One region of the Allobosea sp. P4_C6 genome, then DNA from elsewhere that is predicted to be linked to it. Evidence: predicted binding sites of a transcription regulator. Region 1 holds the regulator's gene; the other holds the start of a gene.
What was found. The regulator PhoB, encoded in region 1, activates phosphate uptake and scavenging genes when phosphate is short. The targets are predictions, from matches to a motif close to TGTCATNNANCTGTCAT.

Region 1 (10,289 bases):
TCCGCAATGCCAGCTTCGCGGCGGCGCTGTTCGTCCTGGTGCTGCTCGCCGGCATCATGCTCTCGATGGTCGTCGGCGGCTGGCCGGCCTTCCGCGAGTTCGGGCTCGGCTTCATCACCTCCAGCGTCTGGGACACCCAGAACGACCAGTACGGCGCCTGGCCGGCGATCGTCGGCACGCTCTCGACGGCGCTGATCGCGCTGCTGATCGGCGTGCCGCTCTCGCTCGGCATCGCCGTCTATCTCACCCAGCTCGCGCCGCCCTGGTTCAAGCGGCCGGTCGCCACCGCGATCGAACTGCTCGCCGCCGTGCCCTCGATCATCTACGGCATGTGGGGCCTGTTCGTCTTCGCGCCGCTCTTCGCGGCCTATGTGCAGATTCCGCTCTCGAACATCGTCGAGGGCATCCCGATCGTCGGCACCGTGCTCTACTCGCGCTCGCCCTCGGGTCTCGGCATCTTCACGGCCGGCATCATCCTGGCCTTCATGATCGTGCCCTTCATCGCCTCGATCACCCGCGACATGCTGGAGCAGATCCCCTCCGTGCTGCGCGAGAGCGCCTACGGCATCGGCGCGACGACCTGGGAGGTCGTGCGCCATGTGCTGGTGCCGCAGGCCGGCGTCTCGATCATCGGCGCGGTCATGCTGGGCCTGGGCCGCGCGCTCGGTGAGACGATGGCGGTGACCTTCGTCGTCGGCAACGCCAACCGCCTGTCGAGCTCCATCCTCGATCCGGGCTCGACCATCGCCTCGCGCATCGCCAACGAGTTCAACGAGGCGATGGGCCTCCAGCTCAACTCGCTGATCGCGCTGGGCTGCATCCTGTTCTTCGTCACCTTCGTCGTCCTCGTCATCGCGCGACTGCTGGTCTCGCGGGTGAAGCGCTACTGAGGTCCCGGGAGATGAGCATGACCACTGCTTCCAAGCCGCGCGAACTGCCCCATACCCCCTGGGGGCGCGTCCGCCAGTCCCGCCGCACCGCCGACCGGCTGATGAAGATCATCGCCACCGGCTTCACCTTCTGCGCCATCTTCGTGCTGTTCTGGATCCTCGGCATGCTGGTGGTGAAGGGCATCGGCGGGCTCTCGCTCGCGACCTTCACCGAGGTCACGCCCGGCCCCGGCTCTCAAGGCGGCGGCCTCGCCAACGCCATCGTCGGTTCGGTGGTGCTGACCTTCCTGGGCATCGCCATCGCCACGCCGATCGGCGTGCTGGCGGGGACATGGCTCGCCGAGTACGGCAGGCGCTCGAAGCTCGCGAACCTGATCCGCTTCATCAACGACATTCTGCTCTCGGCGCCGTCGATCCTGATCGGCCTGTTCGTCTACGTCCTGCTGGTCGAGCCGTTCCGCGGCTATTCCGGCTGGGCCGGCGGCGTCGCGCTCGGCATCATCGCGATCCCCGTCATCGTGCGCACCACCGAGGACATGCTGAGTCTCGTGCCCGGCCCGCTGCGCGAGGCCGGAGCCGCTCTCGGCGCGCCGCCCTCGGTCGTCATCACCAGCGTGACCTGGCGGGCGGCCAAGGCCGGCATGGTCACCGGCATTCTGCTGGCGCTCGCCCGCATCGCCGGCGAGACCGCGCCGCTGATCTTCACCGCGCTCAACAACAATTTCTGGTTCTCGGCGAACCTCGTCGGGGGCGTCTCGAACCTGCCCGTGACGATCTACCAGTTCGCCTCGGCCCCTTACGAGAACTGGCAGCAGCTGGCCTGGGCCGGCTCGCTCATCATCACCATGTCGATCCTGCTGCTCTCGATCGTTGCCCGCCGCATCGTCAGCGGCGGCAAGTAGAGCTTGAATCCAACCCGGTCGCGTCTGATCCTGAAGGACCATGTCGATGCTTTCGACCCTTGAACTCTCCCCGCAATCGCTCGATGCCGAGGCGCCCGTCCGGATCGCGGTGAAAAACCTCGATTTCTACTACGGCGAGCACAAGGCGCTGAAGAACATCAATCTCGACTTCCGCGACCGGCACGTCACGGCGCTGATCGGCCCTTCCGGCTGCGGCAAGTCGACCCTGCTGCGCATCTTCAACCGGATCTACTCGCTCTATCCCGAGCAGAGGGCGACCGGCGAGATCCTGCTCGACGGGCGCAACATCATCTCCAACGATGTCGACGTGAACGAGCTGCGCTCGCGCGTCGGCATGGTGTTCCAGAAGCCGACGCCGTTTCCGATGTCGATCTACGACAACGTCGCCTTCGGCATCCGGCTCTATGAGAGGCCGCCTAAGTCCGAGCTCGACGACCGCGTCGAAGGCGCCCTGCGCCGCGCCGCGCTCTGGGACGAGGTCAAGGACAAGCTGAAGAGCTCCGGCATGGGCCTCTCCGGCGGCCAGCAGCAGCGCCTGTGCATCGCGCGCACCATCGCGCAGAAGCCGGAGGTGATCCTGTTCGACGAGCCGACCTCGGCGCTGGATCCTATCTCGACCGGCAAGATCGAGGACCTGCTGGAGCAGCTGAAGAGCGACTTCACCATCGCCATCGTCACCCACAACATGCAGCAGGCGGCCCGCATCTCGCAGTACACCGCCTTCATGTATCTGGGCGAGGTCATCGAGTTCGCGCCGACCAACACGATCTTCATGAACCCCGGCAAAAAGCAGACGCAGGACTACGTCACCGGCCGTTTCGGCTGAGCGGCGACGGACTTCTTTGTTTTATCGCATTTTCATCGCGCGAACCGGTGCCCACTTCGCTTGAAAATGCTTCGAGGATAACGCCATGACCGATCACATCGTCCGTTCCTACGACACCGATCTCGAGGGCATCCGCCGCAGCCTCGCCGAAATGGGCGGCATGGCCGAGCGCATGCTGGGCGATTCCACCGTCGCCCTGGTGCGCCGCGACACCGCGCTCGCCCAGAAGATCATCTCGGCCGACCAGCGCCTCGACAATCTCCAGCGCGAGGTCGAGGAGAAGGCGGTGCTGACCATCGCCCGGCGCCAGCCGCTCGCCAACGATCTGCGCGAGCTGATCTCGGCGATCCGCATCGCGGCGGATGTCGAGCGCGTCGGCGATCTCGCCAAGAACATCGCCAAGCGGGCCGTCGCCATCGCCGGGCAGTTCCAGCCGCCGCATCGCGCGGTCGTCGGCCTCGAGCATATCAGCCGCCTCGTCCAGGCGCAGCTCAAGGACGTGCTCGACGCCTATGCCGCCGGCAACGAGCAGAAGGCGCTCGAGGTTTGGCGCCGCGACGACGAGATCGACGCGCTCTACACCTCGCTGTTCCGCGAGCTCCTGACCTATATGATGGAAGATCCGCGCAACATCACGTTCTGCACGCATCTGCTGTTCTGCGCGAAGAACATCGAGCGCATCGGCGACCACACCACCAACATCGCCGAGACAATCCATTATCTCATCACCGGCGACTCGCTCGACGTGAACCGGCCGAAGCTCGACACGACCAATATCGAGGTCGAGGCGATCACGGGCAGCTGAGGCAAGACATCATGGCCGCACGCATCCTGATCGTCGAGGACGAGGAGCCGCTCACCCTGCTGCTGCGCTACAACCTCGAGGCCGAGGGCTTCGAGGTCGACAGCGTCGCGCGCGGGGACGATGCGGAGCTGCATCTGCGCGACCACACGCCCGATCTCGTGCTGCTCGACTGGATGCTGCCCGGCCTCTCCGGCATCGAGCTCTGCCGGCGGCTGCGCTCGCGGCGCGACACCGAGCGCGTGCCGATCATCATGCTGACGGCGCGCGGCGAGGAGACCGAGCGGGTACGCGGCCTTGCGACCGGCGCCGACGACTACGTCGTCAAGCCGTTCTCGCTGCCGGAACTGATCGCGCGCATCCAGGCGCTTCTTCGCAGGGCGAAGCCAGGTCACGTCGCGGGGCTGCTGGCCGCGGGCGATCTCGAACTCGACCGCACGACCCGGCGCGTCCGCCGCGCCGGCAGCGAGCTGCATCTCGGGCCGACCGAGTTCCGGCTGCTCGAATTCCTGATGCAGGCACCGGGGCGGGTCTATTCGCGCGCCCAGCTTCTCGATGCCGTCTGGGGCCGCGACGTCTATATCGACGAGCGCACGGTCGACGTCCATGTCGGGCGGCTGCGCAAGGCAATCACGCCTGCCAACACCAAGGACCCGCTGCGCACGGTGCGCGGCGCCGGCTACGCCTTCGACGAGACCTTCGCGCGCAGCTGACGCGCGCGATCGTCAGGCGTTGGGACCGCCCTCGATATCGCCGGCCCAGGCCAGCGCGGTGTCGTACTCCTCCGGCTTGAACGTGCGCACCGTGACGAAGGGGATCGCGGGGTTGAGCAGGTCGACGAAGGCGGCGAGCCAGCTCTTGTCGGTGACCACGGCCTCGCGGGGAAAACGCTGGAGTTCCCAGAGCTTGCCAAGGCTGTAGCGCGCATCCTTCCAGGCGGCGGCCAATGTCATGTCGGTGAAATCGGTGAAGTCGGCGAGGATGCCGATCTTCTCGTGGCGGCCAAGCTTCGCATCGATATCGGCCATGATCTGATCGAGATCATCGGCCGTCAGCGTCCGCGACAGGCGGTAGGCGCCGACATGGTCGGGGGCGGGCAGAATGGTGAGCATGTCTCCTCCTCGGCGAAGACAACGCCCCGCCCGGAGGGAAGTTTCGCGGGAAATCAGTCTGCGGCGGAAGGCGCCCGTGTCGCGGCGTCGAACTGCCCGGCTTCGCTGAGCAGCCAGGTGACGAATTCGTCGAGGCCGGGGCGATCCGGCTGGCCGAGCGGGCGGGTGAGCCAGCAGCCGGTTGCGCTCGTGAAGCCGAGACCGAGCGGGTTGACGAGCGCGCCGGAGGCCAATTCATCGGCCACATAGCAGCGCGGCGTCAGGGCGACGCCGAGCCCGGCGACGGCGGCGCTGGTAATCACGGAATAGTAGCCGTAGCGCACGGTGTGCTCGGGCACAGCGCCGCGCAGGTCGTGGGCCTCGGTGAACTCGGCCCAGAAGGTCGGCATCTGATAGTGCTGGAGCAGCGTCATCTTCTGGATGTCGGCGGCGCGGCGGAAACCGCCCATGCGTTCGATCAGGCTCGGCGCGGCGACGAGGGCGACGTCGCGGCCGAACAGGTAGTGCGCCTCCCTGCCGGTCCAGGGCGGGACGCCGTGGGCGATATCGAGATCGGGCTCTTCGGTCTCGCTCTCGCTGACATAGTTGGTGAACTGCACGTCGACGCCGGGATGAGCCTCGGCGAAGGCGGGAAAGCGCCCCATCAGCCAGCGCTCGCCGACGATGGCGACCATGTGCAGCCGGATCGGCCGGGCGACCGCGGAGCGCTCGGCCAGGCGCCGCGCGCCGCGATCCATCTGCTCCAGCGCCGCTTCGGCATAGGGCAGATAGATCGCGCCGGCCTCGGTCAGCTTCAGGCCGAGCGGGCTGCGATCGAACAGCACGGCGCCGAGATGATGCTCCAGCGAGAGGATCTGCTTGGAGACGGCGCTCTGGGTGAGGTTGACCGCCTGCGCGGCGCGGGCCGTCGAGCCCAGTCGTGCGACGGTGGTGAAGGCCCGCAGGGCGGTCGATGACGGGGGAGGCCGACCGGCAGCCATGGGGTATTCCTTTTCGGACTATCTCTGCGGAGATCGTTTCGTTTGCCGGCCTCTCGGTCAAGAGGCCATTCTTCCGCTAGGGGAGGAACGAGCATCATGAACCAGACGACCCGCCTGTGGGGCGGACGTTTCCGCAAGCCGCCGGATGCGCGGTTGATGAAGCTCTCCAGCGCAGCCGGCGAGCACGCCAGGCTGGTGCCTCAGGATGTCGCCGGCGGCAAGGCGCATGCGGCCGAACTCGGGCGCGCCGGGCTGCTGACGGCCTCGGAACTCGACACCATCCTGACCGCCCTCGACGCGATCGCACGGGACACGGTCGAAGGGCGCATCGCGCCGGGACCGCAGGACGAGGACGTCCACACCTTCATCGAGCGCATCCTGACCGAGCGGATCGGCTCGACCGGCGCCAAGCTCAGGGCCGGGCGCTCGCGCAACGACCAGGCGGCCAACAACCTCAAGCTCTATCTGCGCGAGAAGTCGCGTTCGCTGGCGGCGATGCTGGCCGAATTGCTGACCGCGATCGCCGACCAGGCGGAATTGCACGCGGCCTCGGTCAGCCCCGGCTTCACCCATCTGCAGAGCGCCCAGCCCGTCACCTTCGGCCACTGGCTGATGGCGCATGGCCAGGTGCTGATGCGCGATGCCTCGCGCCTGAAGGATTGGGAAGCGCGCTCCGGCCAGTCGCCGCTCGGGGCGGCGGCGCTTGCCGGCTCCGCGATCACGCTCAATCCCGAGCTCAGCGCGCGGGCGCTCGGCTATGACCGGCCGTTCGAGAATTCGGTCGATGCGGTCGGCGCGCGCGACCATGTCGCGGAGTTCCTGTTCGTCGCGGCGATGCTGACGACGAACCTGTCGCGGCTCGCCGAGGAGGTGACGCTGTGGGCTTCCAGGCAATTCGCCTGGGTGACGCTGGACGACGCCTTCGCCACCGGCTCCTCGATCATGCCGCAGAAGAAGAACCCCGATATCGCCGAGATCTCGCGCGGGCGGGCGGCGCGGCTGACCGGCGATCTCGTCGCCATGCTCGGAGCGTTGAAGGGGTTGCCGCTTTCCTACAACCGCGACCTCGCCGAGGACAAGCGCGCCGCCTTCGACGCAGTCGACGTGCTGGAAGAGGTGCTGCCCGCCTTTGCCGGGCTGATCGCCAGCATGAGCGCCGACGCCAAGGTGATGCGCGCCCAGGCCGGGTCCGGCTTCGCGCTGGCGACCGAGGTGGCCGACTATCTCGCCCGCAGGGGCGTGCCCTTCGCCGAGGCGCATGAGATCACCGGGACGCTTGTGCGCTATTGCGAGGAAATGGGGCGTGAGCTGGAGACGCTCGACGCCGTCGACCTCCGGGCCGTCGATCCGCGGCTCGACGCCGGCGTGATCGACCATCTGACGCTCGATGCCGCCGTCGCGGCCCGCAGCGGCCATGGCGGCACGGCACCCGACCGCGTGCGCGAGCAGATCGCGCGCTTCCGTGACAACCTGACGGCTCTTGAAGCCTGGAGCCGGGAGACGCGGCGATGACCGACGCCACTTCACCGATCAGCAGCCGCGATCTCTCCGCGATCGCCCATCTCAGGATCGTGCCGCGGCGCTTCTACGGCCGCTGGTTCGCCTCGGCCGTGATCCTCGCCATCCTGGCCTGGATTGTGATGGCCTTCGTCGAGGGCGACATCGCCTGGCCGGTGGTCCGGCAGTTCTTCACGGCGCCCGCCATCATCGCCGGCCTCGGCAACACGCTGATCATGACCGTCTGCGCGATGACGCTCGGCGTCGTGCTCGGCGTCGTCTTCGCGATCATGTACATGTCGCCGAACCCGGTGCTGCGCAGCGTGGCGCTGTTCTACATCTGGTTCTTCCGCGGCACGCCGCTGCTGCTGCAGCTCCTGATCTGGTTCAACCTGGCGCTGGTCTTCCCGACCATCGGCATTCCGGGTGTGTTCTCCTGGCGGACGATCGATATCATCGGGCCGTTCATGGCGACGCTGCTCGGGCTCGGCATGAACCAGGGCGCCTATACGGCCGAGGTGGTGCGCGGCGGCATCCTCTCCGTCGACACCGGCCAGACCGAGGCCGCCAAGGCGATCGGCATGACGCGGCTGACGACGCTGCGCCGGATCGTGCTGCCACAGGCGATGCGCGTCATCATCCCGCCGGTGGGCAACGAGGTGATCAGCATGGTCAAGCTCACCTCGGTGGCGAGCGTGATCCAGTACGCCGAGATCCTGCGCAACGCGCAGACGATCTATTATGCCAATGCGCGGGTCATCGAACTGCTGATCGTCGCCGCGGGCTGGTACCTGCTGGTCGTGACGCTGCTGCAGATCGGCCAGTATTTTCTCGAACGCCACTTCTCGAAGGGGCGGGTGGGACGGCGCATCAAACGCGCCGCGGTTCAGGAGGAGCCCGCATGAGCGCGGTGGCGAACACGGCAGAGGCCGATAGCGCGATCGTCACGATCGCCAATGTCAGCAAGTTCTTCGGCGACCTGAAGGCGCTGAACAACGTCTCGCTCTCGATCGAGCCCGGCACGGTCCAGTGCATCATCGGGCCGTCGGGCTCGGGCAAGTCGACGCTGCTGCGCTGCATCAACCAGCTCGAGAAGATCGACCAGGGTGCCATCCGCGTCGATGGCGAACTGATCGGCTATCGCCGCGTCGGCGACGAACTGCACGAGCTGACCGACCCGGAGATCGCGCGCCAGCGCCTCGCCACCGGCATGGTCTTCCAGCGCTTCAACCTGTTCAACCACATGACGGCGCTGCAGAACATCATCGAGGGGCCGCTCACCGTGCTGAAGCGGCCGCGCAAGCAGATCGTCGCCGAGGCGACGGCGCTGCTCGAGCGTGTCGGCCTCGCCGAGAAGCGCGACGCCTATCCGAGCGAGCTTTCGGGCGGGCAGCAGCAGCGCATCGCCATCGCTCGCGCACTGGCGATGAAGCCGAAGCTGATGCTGTTCGACGAGCCGACCTCCGCGCTCGACCCCGAACTCGTCGGCGAGGTTCTGAACGTGATGCGCGACCTCGCGGCCTCCGGCATGACGATGATCGTGGTCACGCATGAGCTCGGCTTCGCGCGCGAGGTGGCGGGCGACGTCGTCTTCATGGACAAGGGCGAGATCGTCGAGCAGGGTCCGCCGCAGACCGTTCTCGTCGCGCCGAAACAAGCGCGCACGCGCGACTTCATCGCCGCCGTCCTGAAGTGACGGCGGCGGAATCAGTTCACTAGAGGGAGAGACCACATGCTTCGTTTGACCATCGCCGCCGCGCTGCTCGCCGGCACCGCGCTCGCCGCGCAGGCCCAAGCCCTGCCGGATCGCGTCAAGACCGCCGGCAAGATCATCATCGCCACCCAGCCGAACTATCCGCCGATCACCTTCAAGGACGTGGCGACCAACCAGCTCTCGGGCTTCGACATCGAGCTCGGCGAGGCCATCGCCAAGGAGCTCGGCATCAAGGTCGAGTGGCAGGAGACCGCCTTCGCCCAGATGCTGTCCTCGCTGCAGACGGGCCGCGTCGACGCGGTGATGGCGGGGATGAGCGACCTGCCGGCGCGGCGCGAGGCCGCCGATTTCATCAACTACCTGGATTCCGGCGCGCAATTCTACACGGTCACGGCGTTCAAGGACACGATCAAGACTCCCGAAGACCTCTGCGGCAAGAGCGTCGGCGCCAGCCGCGCGACCAACTGGCCGCGCCAGATCGGCGAGTGGAGCGCAGCGAACTGCGTCGCCAAGGGCAAGCCCGCGGTCAACGTGGTCGAGACCGAGGGCTCGGTCGATGCCCGCACCCAGCTCAAGACGCAGCGCCTGCAGGGCGGCGTCCAGGGCAGCGAGACGATGAGCCATTTCCAGAAGCTCGAGCCGAACACCTATATCCCGCTTGGCAAGCCCTTCACCCATTCGCTGGCCGGCATCCCCTTCGCCAAGACGGCGGAAGGCACGCAGCTGCGCGACGCCGTCAAGGGCGCGCTCGACCGGCTCCAGGCGAACGGCACCTATGACGCGCTGATCCAGAAGTACGGCCTGCCCGACAACGCGATCAAGCCGATCACCGTCAACCAGGGCAAGTAAGTCCTGCGGAGCATCTGCGCGTCATGCTCGGGCTTGACCCGAGCATCTCGGAAACCGGCGCGCGCTCGTCATGAGATTCTCGGGTCGACGCGATGCGTCGACCCGAGAATCACGCTCTTTTCCCGAAACGGTCCGTCGGACTTGCGATGATGGCAGGGCTGCCGTAACCCGGTCTGGTCTCATCCGGATCGCCATCGCCCGCCACCATGACAGCCTCGATCACCGACCGTTATGCCGCCCTGGTCGAGGCGGACGCTATCGAGCGCGATCCCGCGCAGGTCGCGGTGGTGAAGCGGCTGGAAGTCCTGACCGCCGCCCTCGCAGCCCGCCGCCTCGCCCGCAAGGGCAGCGCGCTGGGCTGGCTCTTCGGCAAGAAGCCGGACACGGCCGAGGCGCCGAAAGGGCTGTACATCTGGGGCTCGGTCGGCCGCGGCAAGACCATGCTGATGGACATGTTCTTCGAGGCCGCGCCGGTGAAGCGCAAGCGCCGCGTGCATTTCCACGAGTTCCTGGCCGATGTGCACGGACGCATCAACATCTACCGCCAGAAGATCAAGAGCGGCGAGGTCAAGGACGCCGACCCGATCGCGCCCGTCGCCGCCGAACTCGCGGACGAGGCCTACCTGCTCTGCTTCGACGAGTTCACCGTCACCGACATCGCCGATGCTATGATCCTCGGGCGGCTGTTCACGGCGC
Region 2 (7,059 bases), on a different contig from region 1:
CGATGGTCGCGAGTTTCGTCTTGAGCGATCCACGGATCGCGGCCTGGTGGCGGCTCAGGATGGCCGAGCGCTCGGCCGTGTCGAGGGCGAGGCTCATCGGCCGTGCTCCAGGCTGAGGAGTGCGTGGCGCAGCCGCTCGGTGCCGTAGTCGATCAGCATCACCGTGACGATGATCAGCAGCAGGATGGCGCTGACATCGGTGAAGTAGAATTTGCGGATCGCTTCGATCAAATCCTGGCCGATGCCGCCGGCGCCGACGAAGCCCATGATCGAGGCGCCGCGGACATTGATCTCGAAGCGCAGCAGCGCGTAGCTGGCGAAATTGGAGAGCACCTGGGGCACGACGGCGAAGCGCACGATCTGCCACCAGCCGCCGCCTGTGGCGGTGACGCCGTCGACCGGCTTCAGGTCGATGTTCTCGACGACTTCCGAGAAGAGCTTGCCGAGCGCGCCCATGGTGTGGATCGCGATGGCGAGCACGCCGGGCAAGGGTCCGAGTCCGAAGGCGATGACGAAGATCAGCGCGAAGACGATCTCGGGAACGGTGCGGCAGAATTCGAGGTAGCGGCGGACTGCGAAGCGCAGCCAGGCGGACCGGCCGAGATTGGCCGCGGCGGCGAAGCAGAACAGGAAGGCGCCGATGGCGCCGAGCACGGTGCCGACATAGGCGATCAGGACGGTCTGCCAGAGCAGCTTCAGCCAGCCCTTCAGGCCCCAGTACCATTCGGCGAGGTCGGCACCGAAGCTGGAGAGGCGCAGTGTCGGCAGCGTCTCGAAGATGTATTTCGGGAAGCGGTGGATGTTCTCGGCGAACTTGCCGAGATCGACCTCCGAACCCCGCGCCGCGAGCAGCACGCAGACGATGAAGACGGCGGCGCCGATGAAGGCCTGCCGGCGCTTGACGGTCGCCGCCTGCCGATAGGCTTCGGCATGGGCCCGGATGGCCGGGTCGTTGCGATCGATCGCGAGTGTCATGGAGAGGCGCTTCCGAGAGGTCGCGGGGACCGGCTGGCGCCGACCCCGGACAAGGGCGTCATTCTCGGGCGAAGCGAAGCGCGGAGCCCTGAGAATCTCTGGCGAGAGATGCCCGGGTCAAGCCCGGGCATGACGGATGCTGCTTACGACGACTTCTTCTTGCGGAGTTCGTCGACGAACTTGTTCAGCTCTATGATCGGCTCGTAGGACTTGTTGTCGACGGCGACGAGCGGGCCCTGCTTGCCTTCATAGATCTTGTCGAAGGCGACCTTGTCCTTGGTGGCGAGGTTCAGCACCGCGTCGCGGATCTTGGCCTTCAGGTCGTCGGGCAGGTCGGTGAGATAGGCCATCGGCGAGTTCACGATCTGCTCGGACTTGTAGATGATCCGGAAATCCTCGGCCTTGACCATGTTCTTGCGGGCCATGCGCAGGAGGTTCGATTCCTGCTCGTCGTTCCACCAGTTGGCGGCGATGTCGACGGTGCCCTGCTGCAGCGCGATCACCGCGTTCTCGTGGCTGCCGGTATAGACGACCTTGGAGAAGAAGGTTTCCGGCTCGATCTTCATGCCGTTGAGCACGAAGCGCGGTACGTTGTTGCCCGAGGTGGAATTGGGGTCGACGAGGCCGAGGTTCTTGCCCTTGAGGTCCTCGACCTTCTGATAGGGCGAGTCCTTCTTCACGTAGAACACCGAGTGATAGCCCTTGGTGCCGTCGAGGTTGGTCTCGATCGCGAAGGCGTCGACCTTGGCGCCGGTCATGCGGGCGCGGGCGAAGGACGCCGGGCCGTACATGCCGATATGGATGTTGCCGGCGCGCTGGCCCTCGATGATCGCGGCGTAGTCGTTGGCGATGCGCAGCGTCACCTTGGTGCCGAGCTCCTTCGAAAGGTAGTTCACGAAGGGGGTGTAGCGCTCGACGACGCCCGAGGCGTTCTCGGCCGGGATGATCGCGAAGATCAGCTCGGGATACTTCGCCTTCCAGTCCTGGGCGAAAGCAACGTTGCTAAAAGGCTGGGCGGCGGTGGCGGCAAGGCCGGCGGCGGCGAGCTTGAGGGTATGGCGACGGGTCAGCATTGGGTCTGCTCCTGGTTGCTGTCGGGATAGTCTTCTCGCGGCGCCGGCCCCGGGCCGCGCCGGCGATGCTTTGACGTCAGGCGATCTTCTGGCGGGCGCGCTTCGCTTCGGAGGCGGCGATGGCGTCGAGCGCATCCAGCGCCTCGGCCCCGGCATCCTTGGCCTCGATGCCGTAGAGCTCGYCCGCGACCTCGCGGGTCAACGCCTGCGGCACGTCGTCGAACACGACCTTGCCGGCCGACATGCCGATCAGCCGGTCGCAATACTTCGCGGCGATGTCGAGGTCGTGCAGGTTGCAGACCACGGTGATGCCGTCCTCGCGATTGATGCGGAACAGCGCGTCCATCACGACCTGGGTGTTGCGTGGGTCGAGCGAGGCGATCGGCTCGTCGGCGAGGATGATGCGCGGCTCCTGGACGAGCGCGCGGGCGATGGCGACGCGCTGCTGCTGGCCGCCCGAGAGGGTCTCGGTGCGCTGTGCAAGGAGATGTCCCATATCGAGACGCTCAAGAGCCGCGATGGCACGGATCTTGTCGTCTTCCGAGAAGCTCTTGACCAGCGTCAGCGCGACGGATCGATGGTTGAGGCGGCCGAGCAGCACATTGGTCAGCACGTCCAGGCGGCCGACGAGGTTGAACTGCTGGAAGATCATCGCCGTGTCGCGGCGCCAGCGCCGAAGCGAAGCGCCCTTCAGCGCCGTGACGTCCTGCTCCTCGCAGACGATACGGCCCGAGGTCGGTTCGGCCAGGCGGTTCAGCATGCGCAGCAACGTCGATTTGCCGGCTCCGGACCGGCCGATCACGCCCACCATCTCGCCCTTCGGGATGGACAGCGCGACATTGTCGACGGCGTTCCTGTCGCCAAAGCGCTTGGTCAGGGCTTCGATACGCAGCATGGATGGCTTCTCGGGCACGATACGGGCATGAGCGCGGCCCCGGCGGCCAAGGCCGAGGGGCAAGCGCGTCTCCATGGCGACGAGAGCTATCGGCTGCGAATGACAGCGGCGTGACAGCAGGCAGGGTAGGGCGAGTGCGGCCGGGGCCGTCTCAGACCGAGGTCAGAAGCATGTCGACGCAGGCGCCGACATAGGCCTTTCGCCTGGCGGCTGGCATCGGCCTGACGCCGAGCAGCCCGCGTGCCTGATGGAAGCCGCGCAGCATGCCGACGAACTGCTCAGCCAGCATCTCGGCCTGCGCCGGGCCGATCGGCCGCGAGAGCCCGTCGCCGATTTGTGATCGCGCGACGAGCAGGGCTGCCAGATCGTTCAGCATCCGCCTGGCGCCGGCCTCGTAAGCCACCCGGCCGAGCTCGGGGAAGCGCGGGGCTGCGCTCGCGACGAGGCGATGCAGGTCCAGCGCCGCGGGGCGCAGCATCATCTTCAGCATATCCTCGCCGAGGCGCACCAAAGTGTTGCGCAAATTCGACGCGGAAGAATTTTCGCGCAGCGGAATCGTCAACGTTTCCGTGAGCTCGGTGCAAATCGCCTTGAAGAGCGCTTCCTTATCGGCGAAATGGCTGTAGATCGTCTGTTTTGAAACACCGGCCCGATGGGCGATCTGGTCGAGACTCGCGCGTTCGAAGCCTTCCGCGAGGAAGGTTTCCGCGGCTGCGCGGGTGATGGCGTCGTGCTTGTCAGGGCGCGCACGCTCGGCGGAAGGGGATTTGGCCGGATTTGTCTCGGTTTGAGCAGAGGCGAGCAGGCGAGCCTTGGCGCCGTTTCGCCGGTGCGATTTCGGCACGGGTCTTGCCTCGGCAATCGCCGGGTCGGTGAGAAGGGTCGCCCGGTGTCGGCGGAGGGGGGTGTCAGCCATGCTTCCGCCCACTAAGCCTCTTATCAAACTGGACCGTCCAGTCTAAGATAGTCCTGCGGTATCGGAGCGTCCAGTCTTATGAAGCGGTTTCTCCTCCTCGTTTTAGTCGCGGCGCTCGCCGGCGGCGGCTATTACGCCTACCGCAACCAGCGCGCCGGTACGCAGCAGGCACAGGCCAGTGCGGTCTCCGGGCCGCGCGCGGTGCCGGTCGAGGTCGCCTCCATCGAACTGATGACCGTCAACGAGGAGGTCGAGGCCCTCGGCACGCTCGCGGCGGATGAATCCGTGGTCATCGCCCCCGAAATCGCCGGCCGCGTCATCGCGCTCGGCTTCAAGGAGGGCGAGCGCGTCAAGGCCGGGCAGGAGTTGGTCAAGCTCGATACCGCGATCCTCGATGCCGAGCTGAAGCAGGCGCAGGCCGATCTCGGCCTCGCCCGTGACACGAATGACCGGCTGAAGTCGCTGGTGTCGCGCGGCTCGGGCACGCAGGTCGCGCTCGATGAATCGACGGCCAAGCTCGCTTCCACCGAGGCGCGCGTCCAGCTCGCCAAGGCGAAGCTCGCGCAATCGACCATCGTCGCGCCGTTCAACGGCGTCGTCGGCCTGCGCGCGGTCAGCGTCGGCGACTATGTCTCTGTCGGCAAGCAGCTGATCACCCTGACCAACATCGATCCGATCAAGGTCGATTTCCGCGTTCCCGAAATCTATCTGAGCCGCCTCAAGACCGGCCAGCCGGTGCAGACGCGGGTCGATGCGGTCGCCGATCGCACCTTCACCGGCCGGATCTTCGCGATCGATCCCGTCGTCGACGTCAACGGCCGCGCGATCCGCCTGCGCGCCAACATCCCCAACGCCGATCTCACCCTGAAGCCCGGCCTGTTCGCCCGGCTGACGATCACCGTCGACCAGCGTGAGAACGCCATCGTAGTGCCCGAGATGGCCGTGGTGCCTGATGGCATCGGCAAGATGATCTACGTCGCCGAAAACGGAAAGGCGCGCCGCGTCGCCGTCGAGCTCGGCAAGCGGCTGCCCGGCAAGGTCGAGATCGTCAAGGGTCTGACGCCCAAGATGCAGATCATCACCGCCGGCCAGATGCGCTTGCGCGACGGCAGTGCAATCTCCATCAAGGAGAAGCCCGTCCAGACGAGCCAGCTCTGATGAGCCTGTTCGAGCTCTTCGTCCGCCGGCCCGTCCTCTCGACGGTGCTGAGCCTGCTGGTGATGCTGATCGGCATCGTCAGCTATGGCCGCCTCACCGTCCGCGAATATCCCAATATCGACGAGCCGATCGTCTCGGTGCAGACGGTCTATCGCGGCGCCTCCGCCGAGATCATCGAGACCCAGGTCACGCAGATCCTGGAGAACTCGATCGCCGGCATCGAAGGCATCGAGATCATCTCCTCGGCCAGCCGCCAGGAGCGCAGCCAGATCTCCGTGCGCTTCCGCCCCGACATCGATCCCGACGTCGCGGCCTCCGACGTGCGCGACCGCGTCAGCCGCGTGCGCGGGCGCATGCCGGACGAGATCGACGAACCGATCATCGCCAAGGTCGAGGCGGATTCGCAGCCGATCCTCTATCTGTCGCTGACCAGCACGCGGCACAGCCCGCTCGAGCTCACCGATTTCGCCGACCGCTTCATCGCCGAGCGCGTCCAGAACATCACCGGCGTCGCCGAGGTCCGCATCCTCGGCCAGCGCCAATATGCGATGCGCATCTGGCTCGATCGCTCGCGCCTCTCGGCCTACAACGTCACGGTCCAGGAGATCGAGGCGGCGGTCCGCGCCCAGAACATCGAGATCCCGTCGGGCCGGATCGAGAGCAGCGCCCGCGAATTCACGGTGCTGTCGCAGACCAGCCTGGTCACGCCGGAGCAGTTCCGCGAGATCGTCGTCAAGGACGCCAACGGCTTCCCGGTCAAGGTGAAGGATCTGGCGCGGGTCGAGCTCGGTGCGCTGGAAGAGCGCAACGCCGCCTGGTTCAAGGGCTCGCCATCGGTGACGGTGGGCATCGTCAAGCAGGCCACCGCCAACCCGCTCGACGTGTCCAGCGGCGTCCAGGCTGCCTTGCCCGGCATCATCGAGGACCTGCCGGACGGCATGTCGATCGCGACCTCCTACGACACCTCGATCTTCATCGATCGCTCGATCAAGGCGGTCTACCAGACGATCGTCGAGGCCATCGTCCTCGTCGTCCTCATCATCTTCATCTTCCTGCGCTCGCTGCGTGCGACGCTGATCCCGCTGGTGACCATCCCGGTCTCGCTGATCGGCTCCTTCGCGCTGATGTATGCGCTCGGCTTCACGGTCAACACGCTGACGCTGCTCTCGATGGTGCTCGCCATCGGCCTCGTCGTCGACGACGCCATCGTCGTTCTCGAGAACGTCCATCGCCATGTCGAGGACGGTATCGAGCCGACCAAGGCGGCGGTGCGCGGCATCAACGAGATCGCCTTCGCGGTGGTGGCGATGACGCTGACGCTGGTCGCGGTCTATGCGCCGATGGCGTTCTCGACCGGCCGCACCGGCAAGCTCTTCATCGAGTTCGCGCTCACGCTCGCGGGCGCGGTGCTGGTCTCGGGCTTCGTCGCGCTGACGCTGACGCCGATGATGTGCGCCAAGCTGCTGCGCCACCACGACAAGCATAGCTGGCTGTACAACGTGCTGGAGCGCGGCTTCGACGGGCTGTCGCGGGGCTACAAGGCCTCGCTGCGCGCCGCGCTCAGCGTGCGCCCGCTCGTCGTCCTGCTCGCGGTCGGCGTCGCCGGCTGCGGCTATTACTTCTTCACCCATCTGCGCTCGGAGCTGGCGCCGGTCGAGGATCGCGGCACGATCAACGTCATCGGCGTCGCTCCGGAAGGCGCGACCATGTCCTTCACGGCGGACTATGCCCGGCGGGTCGAGGAGTATTTCAGCAAGATCCCGGAGGTGGATACCTATCTCGTCATCGTCGGCTTCCCCGACGTGACGCGCGCCATCGCCTTCGCCCGGCTCAAGCCCTGGGAGGAGCGCCAGCGCAAGCAGCAGGATCTCGTCGCCGACATCACCCGCGACCTCGGGCAGATCCCCGGCATCCGCCTGTTCGCCAACAACCCGCCCTCGCTCGGCCAGGGCGGCGCCAACAGCAAGCCGGTCGAGTTCGTGCTGCGCTCGTCGGAGCCCTATGCGCAGCTCAAGGCCTATGTCGATCAGGTGATGGCGGAG

Region 2: phnC (phosphonate ABC transporter ATP-binding protein) is a predicted target of PhoB. The motif match lies at 3,043-3,059, and genes of this name have one in related genera.

The regions. Positions count from the first base shown of each region.
Region 1 covers NZ_JBFUIF010000016.1:92,527-102,815, reverse strand. The annotation lists gene pstC (phosphate ABC transporter permease subunit PstC) at 1-890, shown strand, start outside; gene pstA (phosphate ABC transporter permease PstA) at 908-1,792, shown strand; gene pstB (phosphate ABC transporter ATP-binding protein PstB) at 1,833-2,639, shown strand; gene phoU (phosphate signaling complex protein PhoU) at 2,725-3,444, shown strand; gene phoB (phosphate regulon transcriptional regulator PhoB) at 3,456-4,154, shown strand; gene AC1DVA_RS13810 (SpoIIAA family protein) at 4,167-4,553, opposite strand; gene AC1DVA_RS13805 (LysR substrate-binding domain-containing protein) at 4,607-5,533, opposite strand; gene argH (argininosuccinate lyase) at 5,630-7,045, shown strand; gene AC1DVA_RS13795 (amino acid ABC transporter permease) at 7,042-7,935, shown strand; gene AC1DVA_RS13790 (amino acid ABC transporter ATP-binding protein) at 7,932-8,726, shown strand; gene AC1DVA_RS13785 (ABC transporter substrate-binding protein) at 8,763-9,593, shown strand; gene zapE (cell division protein ZapE) at 9,800-10,289, shown strand, end outside.
Region 2 covers NZ_JBFUIF010000019.1:16,198-23,256, reverse strand. The annotation lists gene phnE (phosphonate ABC transporter, permease protein PhnE) at 1-97, opposite strand, end outside; gene phnE (phosphonate ABC transporter, permease protein PhnE) at 94-975, opposite strand; gene phnD (phosphonate ABC transporter substrate-binding protein) at 1,119-2,048, opposite strand; gene phnC (phosphonate ABC transporter ATP-binding protein) at 2,125-2,943, opposite strand; gene AC1DVA_RS15320 (TetR/AcrR family transcriptional regulator) at 3,095-3,859, opposite strand; gene AC1DVA_RS15315 (efflux RND transporter periplasmic adaptor subunit) at 3,938-5,017, shown strand; gene AC1DVA_RS15310 (efflux RND transporter permease subunit) at 5,017-7,059, shown strand, end outside.